DNA from 2 places in the Paenibacillus sp. J22R232 genome. Region 1 is predicted to be linked to the other one. Evidence: riboswitches for the same ligand, from Rfam matches in the RefSeq annotation. Region 1 holds a riboswitch; the other holds the start of a gene.
The links. Region 1 has a riboswitch for ZMP and ZTP ahead of rpiB (ribose 5-phosphate isomerase B). Riboswitches for the same ligand answer to the same signal wherever they lie in the genome.
Positions count from the first base shown of each region.

Region 2: it holds a riboswitch for ZMP and ZTP, as region 1 does, so the genes downstream of both, AC0YN3_RS06985 (bifunctional 5,10-methylenetetrahydrofolate dehydrogenase/5,10-methenyltetrahydrofolate cyclohydrolase) here and rpiB (ribose 5-phosphate isomerase B) in region 1, are expected to answer to the same signal.

Region 1 covers NZ_JBWDNK010000004.1:428,381-435,661, reverse strand. Annotated here, with positions in the region: gene AC0YN3_RS15815 (peptide ABC transporter substrate-binding protein) at 1-1,508, opposite strand, end outside; gene AC0YN3_RS15810 (serine hydroxymethyltransferase) at 2,266-3,513, opposite strand; gene AC0YN3_RS15805 (TIGR01440 family protein) at 3,590-4,195, opposite strand; gene rpiB (ribose 5-phosphate isomerase B) at 4,211-4,669, opposite strand; ZMP/ZTP riboswitch at 4,768-4,849, opposite strand; gene AC0YN3_RS15795 (low molecular weight protein arginine phosphatase) at 4,921-5,499, opposite strand; gene AC0YN3_RS15790 (manganese efflux pump MntP) at 5,542-6,102, opposite strand; gene AC0YN3_RS15785 (L-threonylcarbamoyladenylate synthase) at 6,200-7,261, opposite strand.
Region 2 covers NZ_JBWDNK010000002.1:124,126-131,406, reverse strand. Annotated here, with positions in the region: gene AC0YN3_RS07005 (spore germination protein) at 1-958, opposite strand, end outside; gene AC0YN3_RS07000 (hypothetical protein) at 1,277-1,555, opposite strand; gene AC0YN3_RS06995 (ABC transporter ATP-binding protein) at 1,628-3,367, opposite strand; gene AC0YN3_RS06990 (ABC transporter ATP-binding protein) at 3,371-5,098, opposite strand; ZMP/ZTP riboswitch at 5,369-5,447, shown strand; gene AC0YN3_RS06985 (bifunctional 5,10-methylenetetrahydrofolate dehydrogenase/5,10-methenyltetrahydrofolate cyclohydrolase) at 5,511-6,356, shown strand; gene AC0YN3_RS06980 (aminoglycoside phosphotransferase family protein) at 6,392-7,246, opposite strand.

The DNA of each region.
Region 1 (7,281 bases):
TTCTCAGGTGTTTCAGCTACCAGAGAGTTGTCCAGAAGTTCCCCAACTTTAGGGTTGTTGTATTTGCCATCATTGTTACCAGAATTCGGATGAATCAAATCGTAAGTGTAGTTAACCGGATGGTTGATGTCCGCGCCCCAACCAGCACGAGCGATATCGAACTGTCCTGCATCTCTCGTCTCAAGGAATGTAGCCCATTCCTGGTTGGCCAGCTTAACTTCTACGCCAAGACTATTACGCCACATGTCAACGATAGCCTCAGCGATCGCTTTGTGACCCTCGCTTGTATTATAGAGGAGCGTAATTTCAGGCATTGCCTTCAGACCGCTTTCAGCAAGACCTTCTTCAAGGAGCTTCTTAGCTTCTGTAACGTCTTCTTTAAAGAAATCCGTATCTGGGTACATTTCACGGAAAGACTTGCCGTCAACCGTAATACTTGGCGGTACCAAACCGTATGCTGGTTGTTGATTCGCTTTAGCAACATTGTCAATCAACGATTGACGATCTACAGACATAGCGAATGCTTTACGTACTTTTGCGTTGTTAAACGGAGCTTTCGTCGTATTGAACAAGTAATAGTAAGATGAGGCAATCGATGTAATTTCCGCTTTGCCATCTTTAACCAGCTGTTGTGTTCTGTCAAGTGGGACGGAACCCGCTTGCGCGCCGATCCAGTCGATTTTATCTGTATCAAACAGGTTGTATACTGTGTTCTCATCATTAATCAATGTAACCGTTACTGTATCAAAGTTAATAGCGGATGCGTTGTAGTAGTCTGGGTTCTTCGTCAATACAAGCTTGTCCTCGTGCTTCCATTCCTTCAATAGGAAAGGACCGTTCGATACAATTGTCGCTTGTTCTGATGCCCACTCAGGCTTGCCGTCAACTGCACTTTTGTTAACTGGCAAGTAAGTATAGTGAGCAAGAAGGCTAGGGAAATATGGTGCAGGCGTGTACAATTTCACTTCTAATGTGTAATCGTCAGTAGCTTTAACGCCCACTTCATCAACTGCACCTTTACCTGTGTTGTATTTCTCACCGTTCTCGAGGTAATAAAGCATGTATGCATATTCAGAAGCTGTTTCTGGAGCCAAAGCACGTTTCCAAGAATATTCGAAGTCATGTGCAGTAACGGCTTCGCCATTGCTCCACTTCACATCGTCGCGAAGTTTGATGGTGTAAGTTTTGCCGTCTTCGGAAGCCGTAATTTCTTTAGCAATTGCGTTCTCGGGCTCACCTTTTGTGTTCAAACGAGTAAGACCCTCATACAAACCTGCCGCAACGATACTTGATTGGGCATCCGTCATTAAAGCGGGATCCAAACTTGGCGGTTCACTTCCAAGAGTAAAACGAAACTCTTGCGGAGTTTTTGTTTCTCCTCCATTGTTGGTACCGCCATTGTTCGACGATTCCGGTTTGTTGTTACTTGTACAAGCAGACAACAACATACTGAATGCAACCATTAACACCAACATGAGTTGCGCTGGCTTTTTGAAATTCCCTTTCACTTACATCAACTCCCATTTATATTATTTTTGTTAAAACCATCCTTAAAAGGTTGAAGATGACTAAATGTGATTCATGTCACATAAACTAACATTAAAATAATATTAATCAACGTTATAAAATATACAACTTAAATTTAATAATTGTCAATACGAATATTGAATTCAAAACTTTCCAACGACCGTTTCTATTATACCCTAACTGAATTATTTAATCACCGAAGCAAGCATGTTTTTCACATTTGCTTTATTACATTAATGTATTCTTGCATTAACACTAACTCGTGCTAATACGCGTCAGCATTAATACGATTAAGCTTTAACACGCGTTTACATTACTGTTAGGTAGCTTTAACGCAGCAATACTTTCACTTCATTTTCTGATCCGCATTTATTGCCCTATTGCTGGAAAGTATATCTTATAAACAAGATGGTAATCGTGCATGAGTACTCAAAAATCCGTTTTTCAATAACCATAAATGGGGTATTATGTTAATTATATTTATTATAATAATTCATACTTAATTCATATTTCAGTCACAAATCAGCATGTACTATAATGCTAATAAACGCCATGCCTGCTATATTCGAACACAATAAGCACCGGCTTCGCCCCGCCCTCTGTAAGAGAAGGGTATCCGCCTCTCCTAGAAATAGAAGAATACTTTATCGCGTGAATATATTACGTCTTATATTTCCAAAAAAACAAGCGCCGTTTACGGTTTCCCGAAACGGCGCTTGTTTTATGATTATATTTATTTTAGTAAGTCATACCAGGATATAGCGGATATTGAGCAGTCAGATCACGGACCAAGCCGCGGGCTTTCGCTAGAACCTCTTGATCTTCCGGGCTGTTAAGCACAAGGGCGATAACTTCTGCGATCACTTTCATTGCGCTCTCTTCCATGCCGCGAGCCGTCGCTGCCGGCGTACCGATGCGAATGCCTGAAGTAACGAACGGGCTTGTCGGATCAAACGGGATCGCGTTTTTGTTAACCGTAATGCCCACTTCATCAAGTACATGCTCAGCAACTTTACCCGTAATGTTCAGGCTGCGGGTGTCAAGCAGCATCAAGTGGTTGTCTGTTCCGCCAGAAACAATGTTGAAGCCTTTTGCAACGAGCTCCTCAGAAAGCACTTTTGCGTTTTTGACAACTTGTGTTGCGTATTGCTTGAATTCCGGCTTAAGCGCCTCGCCGAACGCAACGGCTTTGGCTGCGATGATATGCATCAAAGGACCGCCTTGCGAACCAGGGAAAACAGCTTTGTCGATAGCCGCTGCCCAAGGCTGACGGCAAAGAATCATACCGCCGCGCGGTCCGCGAAGCGTCTTGTGCGTAGTCGTCGTAACGAAATGCGCATGAGGTACTGGGCTCGGGTGAAGACCTGCAGCGACCAAGCCGGCAATATGTGCCATATCGACCATGAACAACGCGCCTACGTCATTGGCAATTTTACCAAGCTTTTCGAAATCAATCGTGCGCGGGTATGCGCTGGCGCCTGCTACGATCAAGCGAGGACGGTGTTTGAAAGCAAGCTTGCGAACTTCTTCGTAATCGATCGTGAAGGAATCTTCTTGCACGCCGTATGCTACGAAGTTGTAAAGCAAGCCGGATGCGTTAACCGGGCTGCCGTGCGTCAAATGTCCGCCGTGAGCGAGGTTCATGCCGAGAACCGTGTCGCCAGGCTGCAAGGCTGCAAGGTAAACCGCCATGTTTGCTTGGGCGCCGGAGTGAGGCTGAACGTTCGCATGCTCAGCACCGAACAATTCTTTGGCACGGTTGCGCGCAATATCTTCCACGATATCCACATGCTCGCAGCCGCCGTAGAAACGCTTGCTTGGGTAGCCTTCCGCATATTTATTCGTTAGCACGCTTCCCATCGCTTCCAAAACCGCTTCACTTACAATGTTCTCAGAAGCGATAAGCTCGATGTTATCACGTTGACGAGTAAGCTCAAGGCCTAGTGCTTTCAATACTTCCGGATCTTGTTTGCGCAAATTTTCCATTTCGGTAATCCTCCTCAAATTAGACAGCTCTATTTAAAATGGTTTATTCAATAAGTTCACGCTCGGCACATGCCCGTTAATCACATGTGCCGGCAGATTGCTCAGCCGTTAAGGCATCAGCACGCTCATACACAGCCCGCGAGCCCCCGATCAGCTTGGGCCGCGTAACCGCCATCGTCACATGGGCTTCCCCGATGCTCCGAATGGACGGACGGACAGGAACGGCTACCCGCTTCAAATGCATCCCGATAAATGTATCTCCAATATCGATGCCCGCATGTGCTTGTACGGTTTCGACAAGGCACGGCTCCTGTAAACTGCGGTAGGCGTATGCCGCCATAGATCCGCCAGCTTTCGGCACCGGTACCGCCCCGACAATCTCCAAGCCGTATCGGTCAGCAGCAGCACGGTCGATGACGACCGCACGGTTCAAGTGCTCGCAGCACTGGTACACCGGAATGAAACCAAGCTCAGCTCTTGCAGCTTCAACGCCCGCAAATATTTGCGCAGCTGTCTCGACCGTGCCTGAAGTGCCAATCCGCTCGCCGAGCACTTCACTAGTACTTACACCGATAACCAGCAGCTGACTCATTCCAAGATTCCCTGCGGCCGCCAGCTCGCGCACAATCGTTTCTACCTGCTTGGCAATGACTTCAAGCCGTGCATGTTCTTGTATGCTCATCGCAATGGCCCCCAATTAGGACTGGCTGATAATCTGTTTTTCGATTTCCATCACTTTGTTCACTCTTCCGACATGGCGCTCACCGTTCGAGAACGGTGTATCCAGCCATATCCGAATAATCTCGAGCGCAACGCCAGGGCCGATAACGCGTTCGCCAAGCGCCAATACGTTCGTATCGTTATGCTCCCGGGTTGCTTTGGCCGAGAACATGTCATTGACAAGCGCGCAGCGGATGCCGCGTACTTTGTTGGCCGCAATGGACATGCCGATTCCCGTTCCGCAAATCAGTATACCGCGCTCCGCTTTGCCGCTCGTAACTAGGTCACATACGGGTAATGCATAGTCCGGGTAATCAACCGATTGGTCGCAGCTACATCCGACATCTTCAATTTCATGGCCAAGCGACTGAAGAAAAGGGACAACCTCATCCTTCAACCGATAGCCCGCATGATCGGCACCAATAGCAATTTTCAACGTAAAAGACCTCCTTCGGAATGAAACATTACAGTGCTAGTATACCTATTTTTGCAGAAAAAGACGAAAAAAGAGCAAGACATGCTAATTAGCATGCTGCTCTTTGCCCAGGCGACCGGCCGTATATTCCGATGCTCCACCGTGGTTAGCCCACTTCCGTCGCCAGTTACATCGGAAACCGTATATTGTCTTTTCATAATAGCCGATACGGCTGCAAAAATCAATCTATAATACGGGTTGCATCCGCGGAATTATCTTTTGGAAAGCTTGTCCAGAAGCTTCACGAGCGCATCTTCGATTTCGTTCGCACTGCTGTTATAGATGGATAACGAGCCGCCAAACGGATCGACGATGTCGAAGCTTGGAATTTTGCGCTCCAGCTCAAGCAGCCGGTTTCTCTCCCGCGAGGTAAGCTGCTGGCCTAACGCCTGCTTCATATGCATCTCCGAATACAGCCGCTCCAGCTCTTCGATATCGGCAAGCACCTGCGCATCGCGATTCGCATACTCCTTCAGCGTATAGGTCTTATCAACCGCTTCGGGATACCATTGCAGCAAGCCCCGCTTGTGGTTGGACGTCATGGTCAAAATAATGTCGGCCCAGCCGACTGCCTCGCCTGTAAGAGCGAGTGACGTGCTTTTATGGTCGATATCCCGCTGTCTCAGCGTTTCTACCGCATGCGCCGACACGGGCAACCCGTCTATCGTCGATATGCCCGCTGAGCGAACAGCCACCGTAATGCCTCTCAGAGCAGCCATTCGGCGCAGCATAGCCTCCGCCATCGGAGAGCGGCACGTATTGCCGGTACAAACAAACAATATACGTTTCACACTGCCAACTCCTTTTCACCCTCAATTCAAGCTGCCTTGCCATTAGAATATAAATAAAATGCCGAAAACAAACAAGATGCCGCCGCCTATCGCCTCGCCATATTCCCCAAGGTTCCCGCTGACCTTGCGGCCGAGCAATAGCCCGCATACGGACATAAGCCCGCCAAGCACGCCGATCATCAGTACGGTCGTCCACATATTGGCCGCGAACATGCCTAGCGTAATACCGACAGAAAACGAATCGATGCTGACGCTTAGCGAGAGCACCAGCAATCCCCACAACGATTTGTGATCGAAGGATTGTACCGCATCTCCCCGCAGTGAGCTGTATATCATATGCCCGCCCAGCAGCACCAGCAATATGCCAGCCGCGGTAGTGGCTACAGATCCAAGCAGAACACCTACATATTGTCCTGTGTATATGCCGGCAAGCGGCATTATAACATGGAACAGCGCAATAACCACGCCCAGCTTCACGATATCACGCAGCCGAATCCCCTTCAGACCAATTCCCAGTCCGAGCGAAAAAGCGTCTAGCCCAAGCGCTAATGCAATAATGAGCAGTGTCAGCAGCTGACCAGCTTGCAATTGTGCCTCAACCAAAGTCTATCTCCCCCATGTCCGCCTGTTTTCTATACCAAACATATGCGGGCATGAGGACAAACATACTAATTTGAGCATTTCCTATTCCAAATCCGGATTATACGCGAACGACTCGGTTACCTGCAGCCTTTGCCAGCCGGTTCATCAGGGCGGCTCCAATTCCTTGTTCGCCGCTGCTCTCCGACCATATGCGCTGCACGCCGCCTTCGTCGAAAGCGCGGAGCGCCGCATACAGGCGATGGGCCGCCGTTGCTAGCTCTGCTTGGCTGCCTAAAGATAATACGCGGTCAGCCTTGTAATCGCGCAATCGCTCCTCGAATGCCAGAACGCCGGTCGTCTCGCCGCTGCCGGCAGCCTGCTCCACCTGCCGACGGATATACGTAGTCACCGCATCCGGCTCACCTTGGACAAGGATCAGCTCGCCCTGCGGCGCATAATGCGTATACTTCATTCCGGGCGAGCGGGGCGCAGACTCCGGTTCCTCCAGCGTTGCGCTGTCGATGGTTGCATGCGGCGCTGCTATCCGCAGCGCCTCCAGCGTTATGCCGCCTGGGCGCAATATGCGGATCATTTGTTCACCGACCAGCTCGACGACGGTTGATTCCAAGCCGACACCTGTAGCTCCATCATCCACAAGCCCATCAATGCGCCCATCCAAGTCCTCCAGTACATGCCGTGCCAACGTCGGACTTGGCCTTCCGGAGCGATTCGCGCTTGGCGCCGCAACCGGGCAGCCAGCCAGCTCGAGCAGCGCTAGAGCGGCCCTATGGTCCGGGATGCGGATGCCTACCGAAGCCAGTCCGGCGGTAACGAGCGGCGACAGCACACCGGGTCGTGCCGGCAGCACGATCGTCAGCGGTCCCGGCCAGAAGCTGTCCATCAAAGCCGAAGCAAGCTTCGGGTACGGAAGCACGAGCTCGTCCAGCTGCTGCCGGTTTGCGATATGCACAATTAACGGGTTATCCGAGGGACGCCCCTTTGCGCTGAATATGCGGCCTACCGCAGAGGAGCTTCTTGCATCCGCTCCTAGCCCGTATACCGTCTCCGTCGGAAAAGCGACAAGACCGCCGTCCCTTATTTGCGCGGCGGCTGCCGCAAGCTGGGATCCGAGCTTTTCGTCAGGGAGCCGCTCCACGCTCCACACATTCGTCGTTATCATCTTTATCCTTCAATCCTTGC
Region 2 (7,281 bases), on a different contig from region 1:
TATATAATGCGGGAAGCAGCAGTGAAATCAGATAACCTACATAACGTAAAAGCCGAATGAGAACGCCGATATCGGATAGCTGGTAAAAATCTTCGACCGATTGGAAAAACTGAAAAAAAGTAATCGGGGCAATGAGCACGAATGGCGTACCGTCAACAATAATGGCAATTCGGCCATCCATCAGATGTCCGACAACGCTATCTGGCCGTTCGGTATCGTAAATCGTCGGGAATGGCGTCAGCTTCTTATCCTGCAAATGCTTTTCAATCGTGCCGGATTCCAGAATGCCATCCTCGCGAATCTCATTTAATCGTCTGCGGAGCTCCTCTACGGTGCTCTCGTCAGCAACGCCATGAACGTACATCATCGCGACATCTGTCTCTGTTATTTGCCCGATCGAAAACATTTCAAGCCACAAGCTTTCGTTTTTGACACGGCGCCTAACCAAGGAAACATTCGTGCTAAGCGATTCCGTAAAGCTGTCCTTTGGTCCCCTGATCGTAACCTGCGTCGTAGGCTCCGTAATGGTGCGCCATTCCATGCCCTGAGTGAATACGATAATCGCTTCGCTGCTTCCTTCGAGAAAGATAATCATATCTCCCGAAACGACCGCTCGGATTACCGCTTTCCAGTTTGAAGATTTAGCGGCACTGCCTACTAGCGAAGCTTGAAGCATCAGCCAATGCAATCGGTTGCGATGCTCCGTTTGCTCCGGAGCAAAGAGCCTGTTCTCATCGAACATATGGGCGATTGCATCATCGATGGCTTGGCGATTGGAGAGGTTGGCGTTGTACGCGACGGCAGCCGTTAAGCGTGGTTCCTTATCCCTATCGTATTGCCGGATCACATAATCAGGGCTTTGACCCGTAGCCTGCAGCAAACGGTCGATATTGAGCTTCAGCCTCTTATCCAGCAGGTCCGTTTCTCCTGCCGGCCGATCAACGATGTTCTTTTCCATTCCATCACCCCATGAGTGAGTATTCCCGGGAATAAATGGGAGTATGCGCGAATTTCCCTCGTTAGCCAAGCAGCATGGCAAAAGGTGAAACGGCTATCGCCGTCCATTAGCGGCGCGGCGCGTTTCATTCCGAGCATTATAGAGAATGCAAGGTGAATCGGCTATCGCCATCCAATAGCTGCGCAGCGCGATTCATTCCGAGAATTATAGAGAAAGAAAGGTGAAATGATATCCTTTCCTATATTTAAAAAAAGAGCCGACCCTGGCGACTTCTCGCCTTGGGCAGCTCTTCTGCTCTCTTGCATAACCTTTGAAATGTTATTCTACGTAACCGGCAAGTCCCTTATCCATCAGATAATCCATTTCCGCATCCAAAATGGATTCCACAACCAGCTCGTTCGACTTCACGTCCGGACGGCTAAGCACGTAATCAACCAGCTCGTCGCCGTCAATTTCGACCTCGCCGTTTTTGTCTTCCTTCGCATTGTTGATGAACGCTGCCTCATGCTTCAATACCAGCTTGATCAACTGCTCATCCGCGTTTGTCTCGCTCGCTATATGCTTCACAAGCTCTTGCTCATTTAATTGCTCACTCATCGTTTGTCATCTCCTAATCGTTGCGCTCGTCTCATTGTACCACAATCAATTCCCCAATATGAGCAGGCGAAGCTAAGCCTTTTGTAAAAATGTGTTGCCGTGAAGCTCGTAGTAAAGTCCTCGTCGGGCAAGCAGCTCCTCGTGATTGCCGCGCTCCGCGATTTGGCCGTCTTTAATAAAGAGAATCTGGTCCGCATTGCGAATCGTGCTAAGACGATGGGCAATCACGAAGCTTGTCCGTCCCTTAAGCAGCTTCTTCATGGCTTCTTGAATGTGCAGTTCAGCCAACGTATCGACACTGCTCGTCGCTTCATCCAAGATAAGGAGAGCGGGATCGCCCAGTATGGCGCGCGCAATCGTGATCAGCTGGCGCTGGCCATGGCTTACGTTGCCTCCCTCTGCCGTCAGCTCTGTCTCGTAGCCATGCGGCAGCTTGGCAATAAAGCTATCCGCGTTCGCTTGCACAGCCGCTGCTTCCACCTCTTCATCGGTCGCATCCAGCCGGCCGTAGCGGATATTCTCGCGAATGGAGCCCGTGAACAGATGAGCATCCTGGAGAACGATCCCAAGCTGGCTTCTTAAGCTATTTTTGTCCACCTCGCGAATATCCTCGTTATCAATCAAGATTTGACCGCTCTTGATCTCGAAGAACCGTCCGATGAGATTAATGATCGTTGTCTTTCCCGCTCCCGTTGGGCCTACCAGCGCAATCGTTTCTCCAGGCTTTGCCGTGAAGCTAATGTTCCGAAGCGCAGCCGTACCATCCTTGTATTCGAACCGTACATCGCGAAACTCGACCTTTCCGGCAATGGTACCCATCAGGGCAGCTTTGCCTTCCGCTTCGTATTCCGACGGCACCTCCATCATTTCGAATACGCGCTCGGCTCCAGCAATGCCCGACTGGATTAAATTATATTGGTTGGCAACTTCATTAAGCGGGCCGCTGAATTGCCTGGAATAACCGAGAAAGCTAATAATTACGCCGACGGTTGCCTGATCGTGAACGGCTAGCCAGCCTCCGACGCCTGCTATGATCAAGTAGCTGATATGGCCGAACATATTCATGAACGGTCCCATCGTGCCCGAGTAGATTTGCGCTTTGATCCCGACCTTCTTCAGCTTTGCATTTGCAGCAGCGAACTGCTCGGCCATCCGCTCCTCCTGATGGAACAGCGCTACGACCTTCTGCCCGGACACCGTCTCCTCAATAAAGCTGTTAAGGCCGCCCAGCTCCTGCTGTTGCCCTTTGAACTGCCGCTTCGTTACTTTGGCGATCTTTTTCGAGACGAGTACGATAACCGGAATGACGATAAGCGCTACCAGGGTAAGCCAGCCGTTTAACAGAAGCATCATCGTGAACGAACCGATGAGCATGATGACGCTCGAAATGATTTGGATCAAGCTTTGGTTAAGCGTATTCGTTACATTATCGATATCGTTCGTTGTGCGGCTCATCAGCTCGCCGTGGTTCCTGCTGGCGAAGAAAGGAATTGGCAGCTTCTGCACGTGGCTGAATAGATCTTTGCGCAAGCCCCATACCGTTCGCTGCGATACCTCAGCCAAGAAAAAGGCCTGCAGCCAGCCGACCAAGCTTCCACCCGCATATACCGCGAGCATGAGCAGGCATAGCTGCAGGAGACCGTCGTATTGCTTGGCTACTATATAATCATCGAGCGCGATTCCAAGCAGGTAAGGACCAGCCAGCGTAAGACCAGCCGCCACTATCGTAAGAATAATAACCGTAATCAGCTTAGCCCGTTGACGAAGCAAATAATGGCCGATTTTTTTCAGTGTTGCCCACGTATGGTTCATCTGTTAAGCTCCTTGCTGCGATAAGGCCAATTGCTGATAAAGCTTGCTTGTACGAAGCAGCTCCACATGCGTGCCTATCGCTGTAATACGGCCTTCCTCAAGCACCATAATGCGGTCGGCTTGTTGAACGGAAGCAATTCGTTGGCCAATAATGAGACAGGTGCTGCTCTCCATAACGGTCTGAAGCGATTGGCGGATCAGCGAATCGGTATGGAGATCGACTGCGCTCGTACAGTCATCTAGAATGACTATTTTAGGCTTGAGCAATAAAGTTCTAGCGATGGACAAACGCTGTTTCTGTCCGCCGGAGAGGTTGACGCCGCGCTGTCCAAGCTCCGTATCGTAGCCGTTCTCCAGCTTCATAATGAATGAATGCGCTTCGGCGGCTTTGGCAGCAGCTTCAATTTCCTGCTGGCTGGCTTCCGGCATCCCGAAGCAGATATTTTCTCGGATCGTGCCGCTGAAGAGATGCGCCTGCTGGAGCACCATGCCGATCTGCCCTTGAAGCTCCTCCGGAGCGATCTCGCCAATTGGGCGCGAATCGATACGAACGATGCCTTTAGTCGGGGCGTAGAAGGCTGGAATTAAACTGACAAGCGTCGATTTGCCCGCTCCGTTCACGCCTACGATGCCAATCGTCTCACCCGGCTCTGCCGTGAAATCAATATCGCGAAGCACGGCTTCCTCTGCCTGCCCGTCGTAGGCGAAACTGACTTGCTCGAATGAGATCCGCCCTTCGCTGATCGGCTCGGCCTTGTTCGCCAAGTCTCCACGTACGCGCTGCTGATCCTCAGCCAGCTCCAATATTTCATTGATTCGGTCAGCGGACGCCTTGGCACGGGAAATCGCCATCAGCTGGTTGCCAAGCCCCAAGGTTGAGAATAACAGCTGGGTGATATACGTTAAAAAAGCCGCTAGGCTGCCTACCGATAAGGCCCCCTGTTCGGATAAAATACCGCCGTACCATAGCGCAGCCACGATGCTAAAGTTTAAAATAATCGACATAAGCGGCGTATTGAGCGCCACGATTTTGGCCGCCTTCAAGCTCGCTTTGAGCAAATTGGAGTTCGTTGTTTGAAAGCGCTGCTCCTCGTAATCCGAGCGTACAAATGCTTTGACGACACGGATGCCGGCTAAGTTTTCCTGCATAACGGTATTCACCTGGTCAAGACGCTGCTGCATCGCGGCAAATAAAGGAACCGTAATCCGGGTCGTAATAACAAGGAAAGCAGCCAATATAGGTATCATGGCAAGCAGAATAATCGATAGGCGCGGGCTGATTGTGAATGCCATAATCAAGCTGCCGGCAATGATGAACGTATCCCGTGCGAATACGCGCAGCAGCAGTAGGACGAGGTTCTGAATTTGCGTAATATCACCGGTTAGGCGCGTTACGATCGAGCCGGAGCCGAAGCGGTCAAGCGAGCGCAGCGATAGGGACTGAATCTTTTGAAACAGCTCTTGGCGCAAATCCGCCCCGAAGTTTTGAGAAGCGATAGTCGCAAACACCGTACAGCCTACGCCGGCAAGTAAGCCGATTAATGCAGCTATAAGCATCTTAGGTGCCGTGTCCGTAATCGCTCCAAGCTGACCTGCCACGATGCCATCATTGACGATTGTCGCCATAAACCTTGGCTGCAGCAAATCCATGATTACTTCAAGCAGCATGAATAACGGCGCCAGCACGGCAGGCCATTTGTATTTTTTTAGAAATCTAGCAAGCTTTAGCACCTGTGCACCTCAATCTCTTGTTGTTTGGTAAAACCGCCAAGAAGAAACGGCTTCGCCGTCCTCTGCTAGAGGAGGGTATCCGTTTCTCGTAGAAATAGAACAATACTTAATCGCGTGTTACGTATAAAGCCTTATATTTAAATAAAGAGGGCAGCGCCTCACGCACCCTCTTGCTCGTTTCATTATAGCATCCTTGGACGATCCGGTACGCGAAAAAATAAGAGCTAGGCTCGTTTTTTCTTGGCAAAGCTGGTAGAATGAAAGGAAATAAAAGCTGTGCGTGACTGGCGGAGCATGGGGAACCATGAGGAAGCGCACAGATAAACGGCCGTACGCCTGGGCAAAGGTAAGGGGACATTCCCCTTGCCTTTTTACGTTTTCTGACCACGATTCGAAGGAGCTGGAGTAGAAGATGACAAACCCAATGATTCTAGACGGAAAGCGCGTTGCAGAGGCAATCAAAGAGCAATTAAAAGCGAGGATAAGCACGCTTGCTTCACAAGGTACCGTGCCATGCCTGGCGACGATACTTGTCGGGGACGATCCCGCTTCCGAAACCTACGTCCGAATGAAAGGCAACGCCTGCAAGCGGCTCGGCATCGAATCCAAACGCATTCATCTGGATAAGTCGACCTCGACTGAACAGCTGGTGGAAGTGATCGCTCAGCTCAATGCTGACCCGCTTGTTCACGGCATTCTGCTGCAGCATCCCGTACCGCATCAAATCGATGAGCGCGCAGCCTTCGAAGCCATTAGCATCCATAAGGATGTAGACGGCGTAACGGCGCTCGGATTTGCCCAGAATGCGTTCGGCTACGCCGATTATCCGTCCTGCACGCCGGCTGCCATTATAGCCATTCTCGATTATTATCAGATTCCGATTGCAGGCAAGCATGCTGTCGTTATCGGACGCAGCCCCATTCTCGGAAAGCCGGTATCGCTTATGCTGCTTAACCGTGACGCCACCGTGACAACCTGCCATTCCAAATCCGAAAACGTGGCGGAGATGCTGCAGCTTGCCGATATCGTGGTCGCTGCGGTCGGCAAGCCAAAGTTCATACAAGGCGAATGGATACGCGAGGGCGCCGTCGTGCTCGATGCCGGTTACAATCCCGGAAACGTTGGCGATGTCGATTATGAGGCATGCCTTGCAAGAGCTAGCGCAATTACACCGGTACCCGCCGGCGTTGGTCCCGTTACGATCGCGATGTTGCTGAAGCATACGGTTGACGCAGCGGCAAGATTAGAAAGCCATTAACTGTTAAGGTGCGGCTCTGCTTCTACAATGCGGCTCTAGCCGTGAAGCCTTCTTTTAATCTCGTTCGCGAGCAGCTGCTTCTCCGATTCAGATATCCCGTCCGCCACCAGCTTGCGTGCTGCAATTGGAGCAATCCAAGGCTCGATATGTGGATAACCGATGCCCGACAGCTTCTCGTATTCCTCCGTGAATAGGCGAATGCTATTTTCTCTCGTCGCCTCCAGCATCACGCTTGCTTCACTAGGCAGGTGCGGGGGCAATATCGCATATCGAATCATGATGATATATTCGGCTAAGTCTGCTTCAGGATTTCCGGACGAAGCATTGTTCCAGTCAATAACGACGGCATCATGTTCTCGCAGCAGTATATTATTCGGATTCGGATCGCCGTGGCATAGCTGGTGCTTTACAGGCAATTGATCCAAAAGGGCAATGACCGCTGCTTTGTCAGACTGGGACAAATATGGCGCGCTAAGGATATCGTGCTTGATGTTTTCCCGCTGGTTTGGCATATTGGATGCCGAATGGCTATGGATTTGATGAAAAAGCCGTGCTGTCACTCGTGCCTCGATGCAATCGTCGGACTCATGCAGCGGTTTCTGCGGCCCAGGGCGTTTCGCCGCCCTGTCGAGAAATCGCTCCATGATCGATTCGCCATAGATACGTTCGAACACAATACCCGGTTGCCCCTCTATATCCACCATCTCAAAGGGCTGGGGAACAGGCAGTCCGCATTCCCAGGCGATTCGGCAATGATGCAATTCTGCTTGCAAAGCTGCCGTACTCGTATTGGGCTTCGCTATTTTGACAATCTTGCTCTCGTCCTCCCATGCAAATACTTCCGAACATCCGCCTTCTCCAATCTTATCGCCGAAGCTATTGTTCATCATGCTCGCTCCTTCACCGAATTTAACTAGCGGGACAT